One region of the Janthinobacterium sp. NFX145 genome, then DNA from elsewhere that is predicted to be linked to it. Evidence: predicted binding sites of a transcription regulator. Region 1 holds the regulator's gene; each other region holds the start of a gene.
What was found. Region 1 encodes FliA, which starts transcription of late flagellar genes. Its sites were predicted from a motif close to CTAAAGTTTNNNNNNNNNNNGCCGNTA; they were not measured.
Positions count from the first base shown of each region.

Region 2: the regulator FliA is predicted to act here: its motif matches at 3,435-3,461, upstream of ACPJXG_RS22100 (flagellar protein FliT).
Region 3: the regulator FliA is predicted to act here: its motif matches at 2,185-2,211, upstream of ACPJXG_RS22450 (DUF5610 domain-containing protein).

Region 1 is NZ_CP187360.1:1,311,249-1,317,026, forward strand. It holds gene flhA (flagellar biosynthesis protein FlhA) at 1-591, shown strand, start outside; gene flhF (flagellar biosynthesis protein FlhF) at 863-2,191, shown strand; gene ACPJXG_RS05830 (MinD/ParA family ATP-binding protein) at 2,184-3,047, shown strand; gene ACPJXG_RS05835 (RNA polymerase sigma factor FliA) at 3,093-3,824, shown strand; gene ACPJXG_RS05840 (flagellar motor protein) at 3,806-4,552, shown strand; gene motD (flagellar motor protein MotD) at 4,558-5,334, shown strand; gene ACPJXG_RS05850 (translation initiation factor Sui1) at 5,384-5,746, shown strand.
Region 2 is NZ_CP187360.1:4,930,321-4,936,098, forward strand. It holds gene ACPJXG_RS22085 (M13 family metallopeptidase) at 1-1,290, opposite strand, end outside; gene ACPJXG_RS22090 (HDOD domain-containing protein) at 1,429-2,256, shown strand; gene ACPJXG_RS22095 (IS1595 family transposase) at 2,434-3,402, shown strand; gene ACPJXG_RS22100 (flagellar protein FliT) at 3,550-3,801, shown strand; gene ACPJXG_RS22105 (hypothetical protein) at 4,220-5,350, opposite strand; gene fumC (class II fumarate hydratase) at 5,522-5,778, shown strand, end outside.
Region 3 is NZ_CP187360.1:5,001,258-5,007,035, reverse strand. It holds gene pyrF (orotidine-5'-phosphate decarboxylase) at 1-553, shown strand, start outside; gene sbcB (exodeoxyribonuclease I) at 687-2,135, opposite strand; gene ACPJXG_RS22450 (DUF5610 domain-containing protein) at 2,283-2,912, shown strand; gene ACPJXG_RS22445 (GGDEF domain-containing protein) at 2,914-3,879, opposite strand; gene ACPJXG_RS22440 (HPF/RaiA family ribosome-associated protein) at 4,139-4,516, opposite strand; gene ACPJXG_RS22435 (DUF1345 domain-containing protein) at 4,704-5,369, opposite strand; gene ACPJXG_RS22430 (MFS transporter) at 5,408-5,778, opposite strand, start outside.

The DNA of each region.
Region 1 (5,778 bases):
GCTTCCGAGCTGCTGGGCCGCGCGGAAGTCCAATCCTTGCTCGACCATCTGGGCAAGGATGCGCCGCGCCTGGTGGAAGACCTGGTGCCGAAGATGCTGTCGCTGTCGACCCTGCAAAAGGTGCTGCAGAACCTGCTGGCCGAGGGCGTGCACATCCGCGACATGCGCAGCATCATCGAAACCCTGGCCGAGCATACGGTCAGCACGCAAGACCCGAACGAGCTGACGGCGCTGGTGCGCGTGGCCCTGGGCCGCGCCATCGTGCAGCAACTGTTCCCCGGCGCGGCCGAACTGTCCGTGATGACCCTCGACAGCCGCCTCGAGCGGCTGCTGATGCAAGCGATGGGCAATGGCGGCGACGGCGCCGGCATCGAGCCGGGCCTGGCCGACACCATCGCCCACCAGGCGGGCCTGGCTGCGCAGCAGCAGGAAGCGCTGGGCCTGACGCCGGTGCTGCTGGTGCCGGCGCCGCTGCGCGCCTTGCTGTCGCGCTTCCTGCGCCGCGCCTTGCCGCAGCTTAAAGTGCTGTCGCATGCGGAAGTGCCGGAAACCAAGACCATCCGCGTCACGGCGCTGGTGGGCGCGCAATAAAGCAAACCCAAGCGAAGGGCCGGGGTCGAACCCTCAGGGTTCGACCCCAGTTGTTGCTTTGGGTTAAAAAAACCGTAATTTCCTCCCGGCAAACTGAATAACGGGTACTTTCCCGTCCTGTTCCTTCGATCATTTCCTGCAAGCATCGCTAATAATGGAAACTGTCCGGGTGATCTGTGTCCATGTGGAAGACAGCACTCAAGCAACAGGAGTCGACGATGGTCACACAGTTCAGCCAATATTGCGCCACCCCCGCCCTGGGAGGCCGGTCATGAATGTGAAGAAATTTACGGGCGCCTCGTCGCGCGATGCGCTGCGCAAGGTGCGTGAAGCGCTGGGCCCCGACGCCGTGATCCTGTCGAACCGCCAGGCCGACGGCGTGGTGGAAATCCTCGCGCTGGCCAATGACGATGCCGCTTCGCTGGCGTCGCCGCCGGCCGCGTCCGAAATGTCCCAGCCCCGTCCCCAGTTGCAGACCCAGTTCGCCACGCCGCAGCGTCCGGCCGCCCCGGCCCAGCGCCCGGCTGCGCCACGTCCTGCCGCGCCGCGCCAGGCAGCCGGCGAGCCAGTGGACATGGCCCGCATGCAGCAGATGATGGCCAGCGCGCTGGCGCACGTCAAGGAAAACGCCGCCGCCGAGATGAGCGGCATGATGAATGAAATCCGCGCCATGCGCGGCATGATGGAAACCCAGCTGGCGGAAATCTCGTGGGGCTCGACGCAGCAGCGCGAGCCGCAAAAAGCCGTCGTGCTGCGCGAAATGCTGGCCGCCGGTTTCTCGGCCAGCCTGGCGCGCTACCTGATCGACAAGCTGCCGGCCGGCCTCGATGGCGCGCAAAGCATGCGCTGGATCAAGACCGTCCTGAGCCGTAACCTGAATACCGTCGCCAATGAAGACGCCATGCTGGAGCAGGGCGGCGTGTTTGCGCTGGTCGGCCCGACCGGCGTTGGCAAGACCACCAGCACGGCCAAGCTGGCCGCCCGCTGCGTGATGCGCCACGGCCCGGAAAAGCTGGCTCTGATCACCACGGATGCCTACCGTATCGGCGCGCATGAACAGTTGCGCATCTACGGCAAGATCCTCGGCGTGATGGTGCATTCGGTGAAGGACGAGGCGGACCTGCGCATCGCCCTGAAGGAATTGAAGAACAAGCACACGGTGCTGATCGATACGGTCGGCGTGAGCCAGCGCGACCAGATGGTGACGGAGCAGGTGGCCATGCTGTCGGGCGCCGGCGCCGATGTAAAACGCCTGCTGTGCCTGAACTCGACGGCGACGCAGGAAACCCTCAACGAAGTGGTGCGCGCATATCAAGGCAGCGGCCTGGCCGGCTGCATCATGACCAAGCTCGATGAAGCGGCCTCGATCGGCAATGTGCTCGACGTGGTGATCCGCCAGAAGCTGAACCTGTTTTATGTGTCGAACGGCCAGCGCGTGCCGGAAGACCTGTACCTGGCCGACCGCGGCTACCTGATCGACCGCGCCTTCAAGCTCAAGCGCGACTCGGCGGCGACGCAGTTTTCCGATGCCGAACTGCCGCTGCTGATGGCGCAGGCGGCCGCCCGCAACAATGAAGCGCGCGGGGTGCACCTTGGCTAATTTCGATTTCGATCAGGCCGAAGGCTTGCGCCGCATGCTGGCCGGCCCGCAGCCGCGCGTCATGACGTTCCTGTCGGCCACGCCGCAGGACGACAAGGGCGCCATGCTGGTCAACCTGGGCGCTTCGCTCGCCTACGGCGGCAATGACGTGCTGCTGCTCGACGCCAGCGGCGGCAGCGATGGCGTGGCTGCGCGCCTGGGCCTGGCGCACGGCGCCAGCCTGCGCGACGTGGCGCGCCAGCAGTGCGGCTTGAACCAGGTCATCCACCAGGTGCCGCAAGGCTTCGGTGTGGCCAGCCTGGGCGCGCGCAACCATTTGATGGACAGCATGGACTATGCGGGCGAGGACGAACTGCGCCGCCTGGGCAAGACCTTCGAGGTGCTGGCGCGCCAGAGCGGCATCGTGCTGGTCGACGGCGTCATGGCCGACGAGGGCGACTGCTTCCCCGTGCCGCTGATGGCCTCATCGGATATCGTCGTGCAAGTGTCCACCAGCGCCACCTCAATCAAGGCGGCGTACTGCCTGATCAAGCGCCTGAGCCAGGAACTGGGACGCCGTCCGTTCGGCATCCTCGTCACCGGCGCTTCCGAATCCGAAGCAAAAGTGGTATACGATAATATGGCGCAGGCGGCGAGCCGCTACCTGGCCGTGAAGCTGACCTCGATGGGTTCGGTGCCTGCCGATGAGTATCTGCACCGCGCGGCGCGCCTGGGCCGCAGCGTGGTCGATGCGTTTCCGCTGGCGGGCGCCTCGGTGGCGTTTCGCGGACTGGCCGAGCGGCTGGCCCGTTCGGCGGCGCCGGTGCTGGGCGGCACCTTGTACCAGACGGGGAGCCCGCACCAGTTCAGCGCCTGAAGCCAACCGTAGCACCAGATAAGATGAGAAAACAATAAGCAGCCTATGTACACGGTCAAAGGGAAATCGAACAAGGACTATTTGCTGACGGAGCATATTCCGCTGGTGAAGCGTCTGGCGCACCATATGAAGGCGAAATTGCCGCCTTCGGTCGAGGTCGATGACCTGATCCAGGCCGGCATGATCGGCCTGCTCGATGCCATCAGCCGCTATGAAGAGACGCATGGCGCGCAGTTCGAGACGTATGCCGTGCTGCGCATCCGCGGCGCCATGCTCGACGAATTGCGCACCAGCGACTGGCTGCCGCGCAGCATGCGCCAGAACATGCGCAAGATCGAAGAGGCGATGAGTACCTTGCAGCAGCGCCTCGGCCACCCGCCGACGGAGTCGGAAGTGGCGAAGCTGCTGAAAATGTCGCTGGCCGACTACCAGGAAATGCTGGGCGACGGCGGCGGCCACCAGCTCGTGTACTACGAAGACTTTCATGACCCGGACGGCAATGACAGCTTCCTCGACCGCCATTGCGTGGACGAGGACAGCGACCCCTTGCGTTCCCTGCTCGATACCGATTTCCGGCAATCCGTGATCGATGCCATCGACGCGCTGCCGCCACGCGAGAAAATACTCATGGGCCTGTATTACGAAGAAGAGCTGAACCTGAAGGAGATCGGCGCGGTGATGGGCGTATCCGAATCGCGCGTCTCGCAGCTGCATACCCAGGCCGTCGCGCGCCTGCGCGCAACCTTGAGGGAGCTGGCGTGGACTGGTCCAGCGTAATCGGGCTGGCGCTGGCGCTGGCCGGCCTCCTGGTCGGCCAGGCGCTGGAAGGCGGCAAGATGGCCTCCCTGCTGCAGCCTGCCGCCTTCGCCATCGTGGTCATCGGCACCTTCGGCGCCGTGCTGCTGCAAACGCGGCTGCGTACTTTTGTGCGCGGCCTGGAAATGCTGCGCTGGGTCTTCCTGCCGCCCGCCGACACGCGCGCCGCGCTGGCGCGCGACATCGGACTCTGGAGTCTGACGGCGCGCCGCGACGGGACGCTGGCGCTCGAGCGCCTGATGGAAAACACGGCCGACCGCTTCAACGCCAAGGGTTTGCGCATGATCGTCGACGGCATCGCGCCCGACAAGCTGCGCCAGCTGCTCGACGTGGAAATCTCCGCCTACGAGATGGCCGAGCGCCAGGCTGTCAAGGTGTGGGAATCGGCGGCCGGCTATTCGCCCACCATCGGCATTCTGGGCGCCGTGCTGGGCCTGATACACGTGATGGAAAACCTCACCGACCCGAGTAAATTAGGTGGCGGCATCGCCGTGGCGTTTGTCTCGACGATTTATGGCGTGGGCCTGGCCAACCTGCTGTTCCTGCCGGTGGCAAATAAACTCAAGGCCATCGTGTCGCGCCGCGTGCTGCAATACGAAATCACGGCCGCCGTGCTGTACGACATCGCCACGGGCGACCATACGCGCATCATCGAAGAGCGCGTGTCGAGCCTGCTGCACGAGCATTGACCATGATGCGGCGCGCGCGCAGGAAGTATGACGAGGAACCGGACAATCAGGACCGCTGGCTGATCTCGTATGCCGACTTCATCACCCTGCTGTTCGCCTTTTTCGTCGTCATGTACGCCATTTCGCAAGTCAACGAAGGCAAATACCGCGTCTTCCAGAACGCCATCGGCCAGGCCTTCAGCCTGGAAAAGGGCGCGCCGCCCATCATCATGGAAGCGCCGCAAGCCATTCCTTTGCCGAATCCCGCCCTGAAGCGCCGCACGGAAGCCATCCGCCGCGAGCGCGAACACATGACGCGCCTGGCGCAGGATCTGACGTCGACCCTGGCGCCGCTGGTGAAGGAGGGCAAGGTGCGGGTCACGCAGACGAGCCGCGGCGTGAGCGTGGAAATCAATGCCAGCGTGCTGTTCGATCCGGGCGCGGCGCGCCTGACGACGGAGTCGGACCAGGCCCTGCGCGCCGTGGCCGTGCTGCTCAAGGACGATACGCACGACGTGCAGGTGGAAGGGCATACGGACGTGCAGCCGATCAGCAATTCGAACTTTGCCTCGAACTGGGAATTGTCGGCCGCGCGCGCCAGCGCCGTGGTGCGCCTGTTCATCGCCAGCGGCGTCAAGGCTTCGCGCCTGACGGCCGTCGGCCACGCCGACAATATTCCCGTGGCGCCCAATGAAACGGCGGAAGGGCGCGCGCGCAACCGCCGGGTCGCCGTGACGATTTTGTCGGGCATCCCCGAAACGGTGACGGAAGTGCCGACGGCGCCCGTGGCGCCAGCCAATTGAACGCCGCCGCTTGGTACAATCGCGGCATTCTCTCTTTTATCTCTTCCTCATGAAAAGCAGCTCCCTGGGCGGTCTCGTCTATTCCACCGAAACGGGCCGCATGTGTCCCGCCTGCCGCCAGCCGCTGGCGCAATGCGCGTGCAAGGCGCAAGCCAAAGCGGCGCCAATCGGCGACGGCGCGGTGCGCGTGTCGCGCCAGACCAAGGGCCGCGGCGGCAAGAGCGTCACGGTGGTAAAAGGCTTGGCGCTGGACGCCATCGCGCTGGCCCTGCTGGGCAAGCAGTTGCGCACGCAGTGCGGCTCGGGCGGCACGGTCAAGGATGGCGTGATCGAAGTGCAGGGCGACCATGTGGACACCATCCTGGCCGCGCTGGCCAAACTGGGCCACCAGGCGAAAAAGGCCGGCGGCTGAGGGTGCACAGGCGTGCGGCCCGCTGCCGCGCG
Region 2 (5,778 bases), 2.8 Mb from region 1:
GGTCTTGAGCTTTTCCTGCGCCTGCGCCTTGGTGGCCGGCGCCATCCAGTCCAGCTTGTCGATGCGGCGCGAGAAGGCGGCCACGATATTCGTCACCATGTCTTGCACGCGGGCTTTCGATTCAGGTGGGAAATAGCGTTCCACGTACAGCTTGCCGACGGCGTCGCTGAGGGCCGCGTTGGTTGCCGCCAGCGCGCGCTTGCTGCGCGGCGACTGCTGCGGCGTGCCGCTCAGGGCGCTGCCATAGAAGGCGAAGCGCTGCTCGGCGGCCGCCTTCGGCAAAATCGTGCTGAAATGATTGATGGCGTGGAAGGCCAGAAAATCCTTCCACGTGGCCAGCGGCACGCTACCCACCAGGGCCGCGCTGCCCGTCATGGCCGTCGGATGCCAGACGATGAAATCCGTCTGCTGGCCCAGACCGGCCGCCTGGAAGAAGGCTTTCCAGTCCAGTCCAGGCGCCTTGCTGGCGAAGTCGGCGGCGCGCCACGCATTATTGCCCTTGGCGACATCGGCCGAATCCTCGCGGCTGGCGTGGCTGGCGGCAATTTGCTGCTCCAGCGCAAACACGCGCGCGGCGCGGGCCGGCGCATCGCTGTAGCCGGCCTGCTTGAGCATGGCCGCGATATGCGCCTGGTAGCCGGCGCGCAAGCCCTGCATGCGGGCGCTGTCGCCCTGGTAGAACGCGCGGTCAGGCAAGCCCAGCCCGCCCTGCAGCAGATACGCCACATTGCGCGTGGTGTCGTTCAAGTCTTGCGCCACCCACAGGCCGAACAGGTTTTCCGTATAAAAATTGGTGGCGTTGAGCGGGTCGACATCGGCGCGCAAGCTTTCGCCCAGCGCGCGGGCCAGTCCCGCCAGGTCGCGGATGCCATCGATCTTCTTCAGCAACGGCTTGATCGGCGCCCAGCCTTTCGCTTCGATAGCCGATTCATCCATCCAGGAACGGTAAAAATCGCTGACCTGGCGCGCCGAGGCATCGGCCTGCGGCGCCGCCGACAAGCCTTCGACGAGACCGATGATGCGCTCGTTGGTGGCGTTGGCGAGGATGGCGAACGAGCCCCAGCTGCTGCGGTCGGCGGGAATCTCCGTCTTGCGCAGCCAGTCGCCATTCACGTAATCGTAGAAATCGTCGCCGGGCAAGGCCGTGGGGGCAGCGGGAACAACGGCGCTGGCGGCCGCCTGCTGGCCATGCGCCTGGGCGGGCAAGCCGGCCAGCGACACGCCGGCCAGGGCGAGGATGATGGCGGCCTGGACTGGCGTCCGGGACCAGGAAAAACGCAAACCGTGCATGGCGATCCTTTCAATGGAATAGTCAAAATCATAGCCTGTTTCCCATGAAAAAAGCGCCCCGGAATTTTTTTGCATGCGGACAAAAAATCGGCCTATAGTTTCACGACCCCGCGCCGCGCGAATGCCAAGGAGATTGCCATGCAACTGGAAGCGCTGTTTCAGCAACCCCACGCCCTGCCTGCCGCCCCGAAGATCGTCGATGAACTGGTGCGCAGTTTCGACAACCCCGCCATCGCCACCGAAGACATCGCCCGGCAGCTGGGAGCGGACCCGGCCTTGAGCGCCAAGCTGCTGCGGCTGGCCAACTCGGCGTATTACCACGTCTCGCGCAGCATCGGCACGGTGGAAGACGCCGTGCTGATGCTCGGCTTTGTAACCGTGCGCACGCTCGTCATCAGTTCGGGCCTGGTCAGCGGCTACAAGGCCGTGCCGGGACTGAATCTGCCGCAATTCTGGCGCTACAGCCTGCACAGCGCCGTGTCGGCCCGCTGGATCGCCAGACAGACGGGCGACAACCAGGATCTGGCGTTCACCATCGGCATGATGCATGCGATCGGTCAACTGGTGATCCATGCAGCCATGCCCGAACAAGCCATGCAGCTCGACAAGATCGCCCCGCCGCTCGACGCGCGCCGGCTTGACGCGGAGCGGGTTTCCCTGGGCTATGACTATGCGCAGGTGGGCGCCGAACTGGCACGCCGCTGGAAGTTCCCCCCTGCCTTTGCCGAGGCCATCGCCGCCTTTCCCGATCCGCTGGCCAAGGCGCCGCTGAACCGCCTGGCCGCCATCATCCACCTGGCCGCCTGGCGCGCACGCATCGATGAAAACGCGTTGAGCAATGAAGAAATCATCGCCTGCTACCCCAGCAACGTGGCCGAAGCGCTCGGTTTGCCGCCCTCGGTGCTGGTCGACAAGATGCCGCCGCCCACCGAACTGAGCGCGGGACTGGAAGAACTCGTCAAATAAATCCACGCTGGCCGGAATCGCCAGCCCCCGCATCCATGCGGGTTTGCGGGCGATTCCGGCGGCCGGCAAGCAATCAGCTAAATTATTTGGCTCTGTCATCGATAAATAGGGGATCTGCCTGAATCTTTCCTTGGCTGGGCTGTCTGACTCTGCATACCCACCATGCAGGAGCCGATCATGCAGCCAGCCGAATGGATACGCTTTATCGCGCAGTTTGCGCAGTTGAACCGGCGCCAGCGGCAGGCAGGAATAGCCTTGCTGTGTGGCAATGAGCCACACGATGTGACCGTCACGCTGCTTGAAAACGCTACGCAAGCACGCCTGGGCTGTCCCGCCTGCCAATCGTGTCACCTGCACCGGCATGGCCATGCGCACGGCCTGCAGCGCTACCGCTGTGTATCCTGTGGGCGCACATTCAATGCCTTGACGGGTACGCCGCTGGCGCACTTGCGCCATAAATCGCTGTGGCTCGACTATGCGGATTGCCTGCTTGATTCCAGGTCAGTACGCCAGGCCGCTCAGCAGTTGGGACTGCACCGCAACACCACGTTTCGCTGGCGACACCGTTTTCTCAGCGTAGCAAAGACGGACCGGCCGCATTGTCTGCATGGCATTGCCGAGGCCGATGAACTCTACGTGCTGGAATCAGAAAAGGGATCCAGGCAGATGACGCGTCCGGCGCGCCGCCGTGGCGGCCATGCCCATCAGCGCGGCATTTCCAATGAACAGGTTTGCATCCTGGTGGCGCGCGACCGTACGGGCCAGACCCTCGATTTCGTCACGGGCAAAGGGGCGTTGACGAAGGCACAGCTGCATCATTCGCTGCTACCCGTTATCGACAAGGACGTGCTGCTGGTGACCGACGGTCATGCCGCCTATCTGGCTTTTGCGAGGGAAGCGGGCATCAGCCACCAAGCAGTCAACTTGCGCGCTGGCATCCGTGTGCGAGGGGCCGCCCACGTGCAGAACGTCAATGCCTATCACAGCCGCTTGCGCGCATGGCTACGGCCCTTTCACGGCGTGGCGACGCGCTACCTGCCGAACTACCTGGGCTGGCGCTGGATACTCGACGCCAGGCGCATCCGTTCATCGGAAACGTTATTGAAAGCAACGTTGGGCGCATTCCCACACTTGACGGTGACATAGCCAATTATTTTCACTTTTTTTTCAAAAACACCCTCAAGTTCCGGATAAGCACGCCGTTAATCTAGACAAGCGGTAATCCATTCACTAGTTACGGGTGTGCTCATGACCTCCAACGACGTTCTCTCGATGTACGAAAATATTGCAGGAATGACCAATAAAATGGTCGTGGCCGCACGTTCGAGCGACTGGAATGACTTGGATGCCCTGGAAAACCAGTGCGCCAGCGCTGCCAGCGCGACCATGACGGGCAAGGTGCCTGCCCTGGCCGGCGCTTCGCGCCTGCGCAAGATCGACTTGCTCAAGCAAATCCTGGCAAACGACCGCGAAATCCGCGCCATCACGGAACCGTGGATGACGCAGCTGCCGAGCGCCATGCAGGGCGCGCGCGCCCGCATGTAAGAAGCTGCAGCACCAGAAACGACAAAAGCACCCGCGGGTGCTTTTTTTACGTCAACTCCCTGGCAAGGAGCGCGACAACTGCGGCGCTCGGGAACAAGGAGGGGGGGGAATTTGGAAGGCGAGCCCCAGGTATCTCCTGGCGTCGCCTCGCTGCCGGTTGCATCCGGCGTTCGCGAGCACATCGTCGGCATCGCGAACCGCTTCCAGACCCAGGCGTTTATGCAACGCTACACCTGTTTGCCGCGCCACACTATCGTTGGTGACTGCGCCAGGCTGGGGCTGTTTTGTCGTAGAGCAAGTCCACTGAATTAATCATAACACCATCTTTAAGAAATAGGCAACGCGATTGGCAAGCATATCCATGTCTTTTTTCAATATCTTTTTTTATATCAAATTGTAGCGCAGCCTTGCAACACGATTAACGCGAGAACGGCTCCGGTTCCGGCTCGGCTACCGTTCCGTCCTCCACCGCCTCCGTCAGCACGGGCACATCCTTTTTCTTGCGGCGGAACGGTTTGCGCAGCAAGACCCAGTATTTCGACGGCGCGCCCGGCACTGCCGCCTGCTTGCGCTTGCGCACGACATACACGATGAGCGCCGTCAGCAACAGGAAGGCCACGGTGCCGATACCGAGCCACAGCAAGCCATTGCCGCCCGCCTTCTTGTCAGCGGCTGGCGCCGCGTGCAGGGGCTTGGGCTTGGCATGCGGCGCCGGCGCCTCGGCAGGCGCGGCAGCCGGCGCAGCAATGGCGGCGGCGGCGGGCTGAGCCAGCGCCTTTTGCAAGGCGCCGATCTTGCCCTCCAATTCGCCGAGCTTGTCATTCAGGGCCGCATTTTTCTCATCCAGCGCCACGCACGCTTGCGCCTGCCCGGCATCCGCCTGCGGTGCGCAAGCGGCCACGGGCGCTGTGGCGCGGCGCAGCGGCGGCGCACGCAGCGCGGGCGCAGCCGGTGTGGGCGCGGCGGGCGGCGGCACGAACACGCGCGCCGGGCGTACCAGGCCCTCGGCACGCGCGCGGGCCGCCAGCGCGGCAGCATCGGGCAACGGCGCGCCAGTCACTGCGCGTGGCAACGGCGCGGGGACAGGCATGGGCATGGGCACCGGAACGGCGGGCCTGGCTGGCGCACTGACGGCAGCGGCAGCAGGCGGCGCCGGCGTCAGCCACAGGGTGCCCAGGCGCACGACGGCGCCATTGCCACTGCCCAGCAATAAATACAGATGCACGTGGCCCGCCTGGATCGCTTGCCGCGTAGTCACGCGCACATAATGGCGGCCACCGCGCTCCAGCGGGCTGATCGTCAACCCCTGCAGGGCCGGATCCATGCCGATGCCGCCACCGCGGTACACATCGGGCGAGGCCAGGCGCACGGCCACGCCATTGGCCTCCTCGGGCGCCAGTGCCGTCAGTTCGATCTCGGCCAGCAAGGGCTGGCCCACGTGCGACAGCACGGCCATCTCACCCAGTTCGGCCGCCATGACGGGCGGCATGGCCAGGCTGGCGGCGGCGCACGCGATCAGGGACCAACGGAGAATAATGCTGCTGTGCATGGACTGATCGCTTTGATAACAGGATAAGAAGGGGGACTCGCCTGTCTTTAACGGCAGGAAATCGCAAAAATATAGATGGGCCACGGCAAAAATGATGCAATACAGCATCATCCTGTGCCTTTTTGACGCCTGGAGTACACTCGATCCACCTCTATCGATGAAAGGGATGTCATGAGTAGCAGAATCGAACGCGACAGTTTCGGCCCGATCGACGTACCCGCCGACCGGCTGTGGGGAGCGCAAACGCAGCGCTCGCTTGAGCACTTCCATATCTCCACGGAAAAGATGCCGCCCGAACTGATCGCCGCCCTGGCCACCGTCAAGCGCGCGGCCGCCCACGTCAACCTGGACTTGGGATTACTAGATGGCAAGAAAGCCATCGCCATCACGCAGGCGGCCGACGAAGTGCTGGCCGGCAAGCATGACGC
Region 3 (5,778 bases), 2.7 Mb from region 1:
CCTCGACGCGAAACGGGGCGACATCGGCGCGACGGCCACGCAGTACGCGCGCGAAGCGTTCGAGCGCTACGGCGCCGACGCCGTCACCGTGAACCCCTACATGGGCGAGGATTCGCTCGACCCCTATCTGGCGTGGAAAGACCGCGGCGTGATTATCCTGTGCCGCACCTCGAACCCGGGCGGCTCGGACCTGCAATTCCTGAATACGGATGGCGAACCGCTGTACCAGCGCGTGGCGCGCCTGGTGGCCGATAAATGGAACAAGAATGGCCAGTGCGCGCTTGTCGTCGGCGCCACCTTCCCTGAAGAACTGGCGCAAGTGCGCGCCATCGTCGGCGACATGCCGCTGCTGGTGCCCGGCATCGGCGCCCAGGGCGGCGACATCGCGGCGACAGTTGGCGCGGGCCAGACGGCCAAGGGCATGGGCATGATGATCAGCTCGTCGCGCGCCATCATCTACGCCACGCCGCAAGCGGGCGAAGATTTCGCCGACGCGGCGCGCCGCGTGGCCATTGAAACGCGCGATGCGATCAATCAGCATCGTTCGGTTTAAACATCACCCATAAAAAATATAGGTCGGGTTAGGCCAGCGGCCGTAACCCGACAACACCGGTAACGTCAACAATGTTGTCGGATTACGCGGGTCTTCGGCCCGCTAATCCGACCTACCCGACTCGCGCCCTCTTTCAGTCGCGCATGGGCGCCACCATCTCCGCGTAGTCGTACAGCTCGCCTAAAATCTCTTCTCCCCGCTCATCGACCGATTCCGACAGCACGTCGATCTCCGTAAACAACATTTCGATGGTGCGGGCGCCGGCGTCGCCGTCGAACAGGCGGGCGGCGCGGTGCTGTTCCCAGCGCAGGCTTTCCGCTTCGCTCAGGGTTTGCGGGAAATTGCGGGCGCGGTAGCGGAACAGCAATTCCTGCAGGCGCTCGTCGGCAAACGAGGGGCGGGCCGTGGCCAGCTTGGCCGGCGTGTCGCGGCGCAAGGATTCGAGCAGGCGGCGGTCGTCGTTGCTGACGAAACCATTGTACAAATCCTCATCCACGTCCAGCGCGGCGTTCGCGCCCGGACGCTGGAACACTTCGGCCCAGATCGCATCCATGTTCGGCGCCGTCGCGGCCAGTTGCGCGTTGACCTTCGCCGCATCCAGATCGATGCCCCATTGCGCGGCCATGGCCGGCGACAGGGTTTTTAAATTACCCACCAGCATGGGCGACTTGTTCAGGTGCACGCTTTTCACGGGCAGGCGCGTCATGCCTTCCGGCATGGCTTCCTTGCGCGTGAACAGCCGCGTGCGGATGGTGTCGGCGTCCAGCGCGAACAGTTCGCGCGGATCGTAGGCGCAATCCCAGACGAGGATTTCATTTTTATTGCTCGGATGCGTGGCCAGCGGCCAGGCGACGCCCAAGCAGCCCCGTTCGGCGGGGAACATGCCCGACACGTGCAGGAAGGGCTGGCGCTCGGCGGCGGCCAGGTGCATGCCCATTTCACTGGCGACCCGGTCCTTCTTGTGCAGGGCCAGGCAAAATTCGAACAGTTTCGGCTGCTTTTCGCGGATCAGGCGCGCCAGGGCGATGGTGGCGCGCACGTCGGACAGCGCATCGTGCGCCGCTTCGTGGGCCAGGCCATTGGCCTTGCTCAAGTGTTCCAGTCTAAAACTGGTCTGGCCGTCGTCGCGCTTTGGCCATTGAATGCCTTCCGGGCGCAGCGCATGCGTCATGCGCACCACGTCGAGGATGTCCCAGCGGCCGCAATGGTTCTTCCATTCGCGCGCATACGGGTCGATCAGATTGCGCCAGAACAGGAAACGCGTGACTTCATCGTCGAAACGGATGGTGTTGTAGCCCACGCCGATGGTGCCCGGCTCCGAAAAGGCCGCTTCGATGGTGGCGGCGAACTGGTGTTCGGGCACGCCCAGCTGCAAGCACTGTTGCGGCGTGATGCCGGTGATCAGGCACGATTGCGGGTCGGGCAGGAAATCATTGGCAGGCTGGCAATACAGCATGATCGGCTCGCCGATTTCGTTGAGGTCCGCATCCGTGCGGATGGCGGCGAACTGGGCCGGACGGTCGCGGCGCGGCTGGGCGCCAAAGGTTTCGTAGTCGTGCCAAAGAAAGGTCTGGTTAGTCATTGATGGTCGTTGCTTGATTGGTTATCCGGGCCGCTAAAAGCGGCCGCTGCTACAGTTTTCTGAAAACCTGCCGATACTACACGAGAGGATGGTCATCATCGCGTTTCCCGCATGGTGGCATACATTGTCCGTTCAAGGAGGTCTATCGTGTCAATTCCCATCGCCGCAAGCGGCAATTCCAACCCTTCCGTGACTTCCGTCAGTACAGGCGTTGCCGGCAAGGACGATAAAGTCCAGCAAAAGGACGGCATCAACGCTGAAATGAGCGTGAATGACCGCACCAAGCTGCAATTGAACGCTTCCATCATGCAGGCGTCGCTGAATGTGTCCATCGGTTCCGAGAACGAGCCGCTGGCGCTGCTGTACAAGACGGCCATCACCAACATCAATGAAGCGCTGAAGAGCCAGTACGGCGACGATGCGATCCAGAACGCGGCGTCGCAGGATAACAGCGCCGAAGCGACGGCGAGCCGCATTGTATCGCTGTCGACGGGTTTTTTTGACGCCTACAAGAAGCAAAATCCCGGCATGGACGACGATACGGCCCTGACCAAGTTCATGGACACCATCAGCGGCGGCATGGAGAAAGGTTTCAAGGAAGCGCGCGATATCCTGGAGGGCTTGAAAGTGCTGGGTGGCGATATCGCCGGCAATATCGACAAGACGTATGAGCTGGTGCAGAAGGGCTATGCCGATTTCATCGCCGCGCACAGCAGCAAGAAGGATGACGCCGCCAAGCCGGATGCAAGCAAGCCAGCCGACAGCAAGGCTGCCTGATCTATAGCATGACCCGGTTGCGTCCGCCTGCCTTCGCGCGGTAAAGGGCCGCGTCGGCGGCCGCGATCAGCGCCTCGTCGTCCTGTTCGGCCGCCAGGCTGGCCACGCCGAAGGAACCCGTGATGTGCGGCAGCGCGCTGCGCATGTCGGCGAAGATGACGGCCAGCTGCATGCGCTCGCACAGGCGCTCGGCCACCCGCAGGGCCACGTGTTCGTTGGTATCGGGCAAGATCACCATCATTTCCTCGCCACCATAGCGCACGGCAAAATCCGTGGGCCGCAGGGCCGCGCCCAGCACTTGTGCGGCGATGCGCAGCGCCTGGTCGCCCGCCTGGTGGCCGTGCGTGTCGTTGAAACGCTTGAAATGGTCGAGGTCGATCATCACCAGCGACAGCGGCGAGCCGCTGGCGTGGGCCGTGACGATCATGTTAGGCAGCAGATCCGTCAGCCAGGCGCGGTTGTACAAGCCCGTCAGGCTGTCGACCATCGATAGCTGGCGGTAGAATTCGCCCAGTTTCTGGCGCCGGCGCAGCAGCGCATTCGCGGCGCGGATGCGGAAGGACAGCAGCCGCAGCAGGTTGCGCGCCAGACCGTTCGACTGTTCGATCAATTCCCAGACGATGGCCGCGTCGATCACCAGCAAGTCGGTTTCTTCCAGGGCGGAAATGGCGGCCAGGTTGCTCGCTTCATCGAGCACCGATTGTTCGCCCACGCTTTCGCCGGGCAAGACCTTGCTGACGGTGCCGTCATCCATGCCCGTGTGGGTGTCGGCGGCCACGGCCAGCGAACCGCGCAGGACGATGTACAGGCTGGCGCCTTGCGTGTCGGAAATAGCTTCGCCCGCTTCGAGGCGCATGACGGGGCAGGGCGCCAGCATGGCGGCCGTCTGGCTATCCGCCCCATCGCGAAATAGCTGTAAATCGCCGATGTTGCAGCCTGAAGCGCCGAAGTTGCCGATCTGTTCCACAATCACACTTTCAAAAAGCCGGCGCGCGAGCAGGGGGCCGGTCACTTCATGATAGCGTAAAGCGGCCTTGGCCGTAACGGCAACGCCTTGCTTGATGTCACTTACTGTGAGAAATACGACAATTATTTCATTGCCGCGTTAATACGCTGGAATGCTTGTGGTTTTATTATTGAAGTTGCCGCGTGCAAAAGGCGGGCCAGATGTGCAAAGGCAGCCTTGAACGGCTGCCTCAGTCTCTGGAAATCTTGCAGGTGGGGAATTACTCGGCGGTTTCTTCCGCTTCGGCCGTATCGATCACGGCATTCTTGCCGGTGGCGTGGCGCTTGCTGTCTTGCAGGCGGCCCAGGGCGCTATCGATGGCGCGTTTCAGTTTATCGGTGGCGCCGGCAACGGATTGATGCACGGTGGCGTTCTGTTCGGTCACGGCGATCGGTTGATAGCCAGCAACGCGTGCTTCCATGACGCAGCGGATATCGTCAGCGCCGCCTTTCGGGCCATTCGTGTCGCTGATGTGGACTTCGATGCGGGTCAGGTTGTCGCGGAAGCGGTTCAGTGCGCTTTCAAGTACGGATTGCACATGTTCGTTCAGTCCAGCGGTGTTGGCGATGGTGCTGTCGGTATGAATATTGATTTGCATATGCTTACTCCTGTCAATTCAAAAAAAACCCATCTCAGGCGTGCTGCGGCCTGGTTGCTGCCTCATGCACATGAACTCTGTGCATGGAACTTATCTTACTCCTCTTTCCAGTATTTCAAGAGGGTGCGCACGATTAAGATGAGCTTAACCCTTCAGTCAGGTCAAGTTTCCGCTATGAAATGATTTTTCAGCCATTGATGAGTCCAGCCGCGATATTGATCGACAGCCCCAGCACGACCAGGTTGAAGAAAAAGCTCAGCACGGATTGCCCCAGCACGATCTGCCGCATCGTGCGCGTCTGCACGGAAACGTCCGACGTTTGCACGGCCACGGCGATGGTGATGGCGAAATACAGAAAATCCCAGTAATCGGGGTTTTGCTCGTCGTCGGGAAACTTCAGCGGGCGCAGCGCGGGATCGGCCTGGTAATACAGGTGGGCATAGTGGAAGCAGAACAGGGTGCCGACGAGGAACCAGGAGCCGACCAGGGTGAGGATCGTCAGGCCGTAATGCAGCGCGCGCTCGTCCGGCGCCATGTCTTTCATCGAGGACAGTTGCGAGACGATGGCCACCAGGCTCATCACGGAAGCGACGGACAGGGCCGACAGCACCGTGGCCGCCCGCTCGTCCTGGCGCGCCGCCATGGCTTTAACCTTGTGATGGTTGGCGCGCATCATCATCCAGGCCATCGTCGCCAGGTAAAACCAGACGGCGACGTTCCACGCCGTCAGCAAGCGCGTCATCTGTTGCCAGGACGAGGGCAGCAGCAGGCCGGCCGCCACGCCGATGACCGAGGCCAGGCTCAGGTGGGGGCGGCTGCGGATGAAGCTGCGGAATGGAAGCGTGATTTTCATGGTGCGGCTTGGTCAGTGGCGATAGCGCATCTTAGACCTTATGGGCTGGCCGTGGTGGCCGTCCTGGCGGCCGCTTCCTTTTCGTGGTGGGGGAAGCGGTCCATGCGCGACAGCACGGGGAACAGCACGGCCCAGATGCCCGTCACGGCCAGGGTGGCGGCGCCGCCGAAGAGCACGGCGCGCACGAGGCCGAACCAGCCAGCCGTCAGGCCCGATTCGAATTCGCCCAGCTCGTTCGAGGCGCCGATGAAGACGGCGTTCACGGCGCTGACCCGGCCGCGGATCTCGTCGGGCGTCTCGAACTGCACCAGCAGGTGGCGGATGTAGACGCTGACCATGTCGCCGGCGCCCATCAGGAACAGGGCCGCCAGGGCCAGCGGGAAATAACTGGTGCTGCCCAGCACCAGGG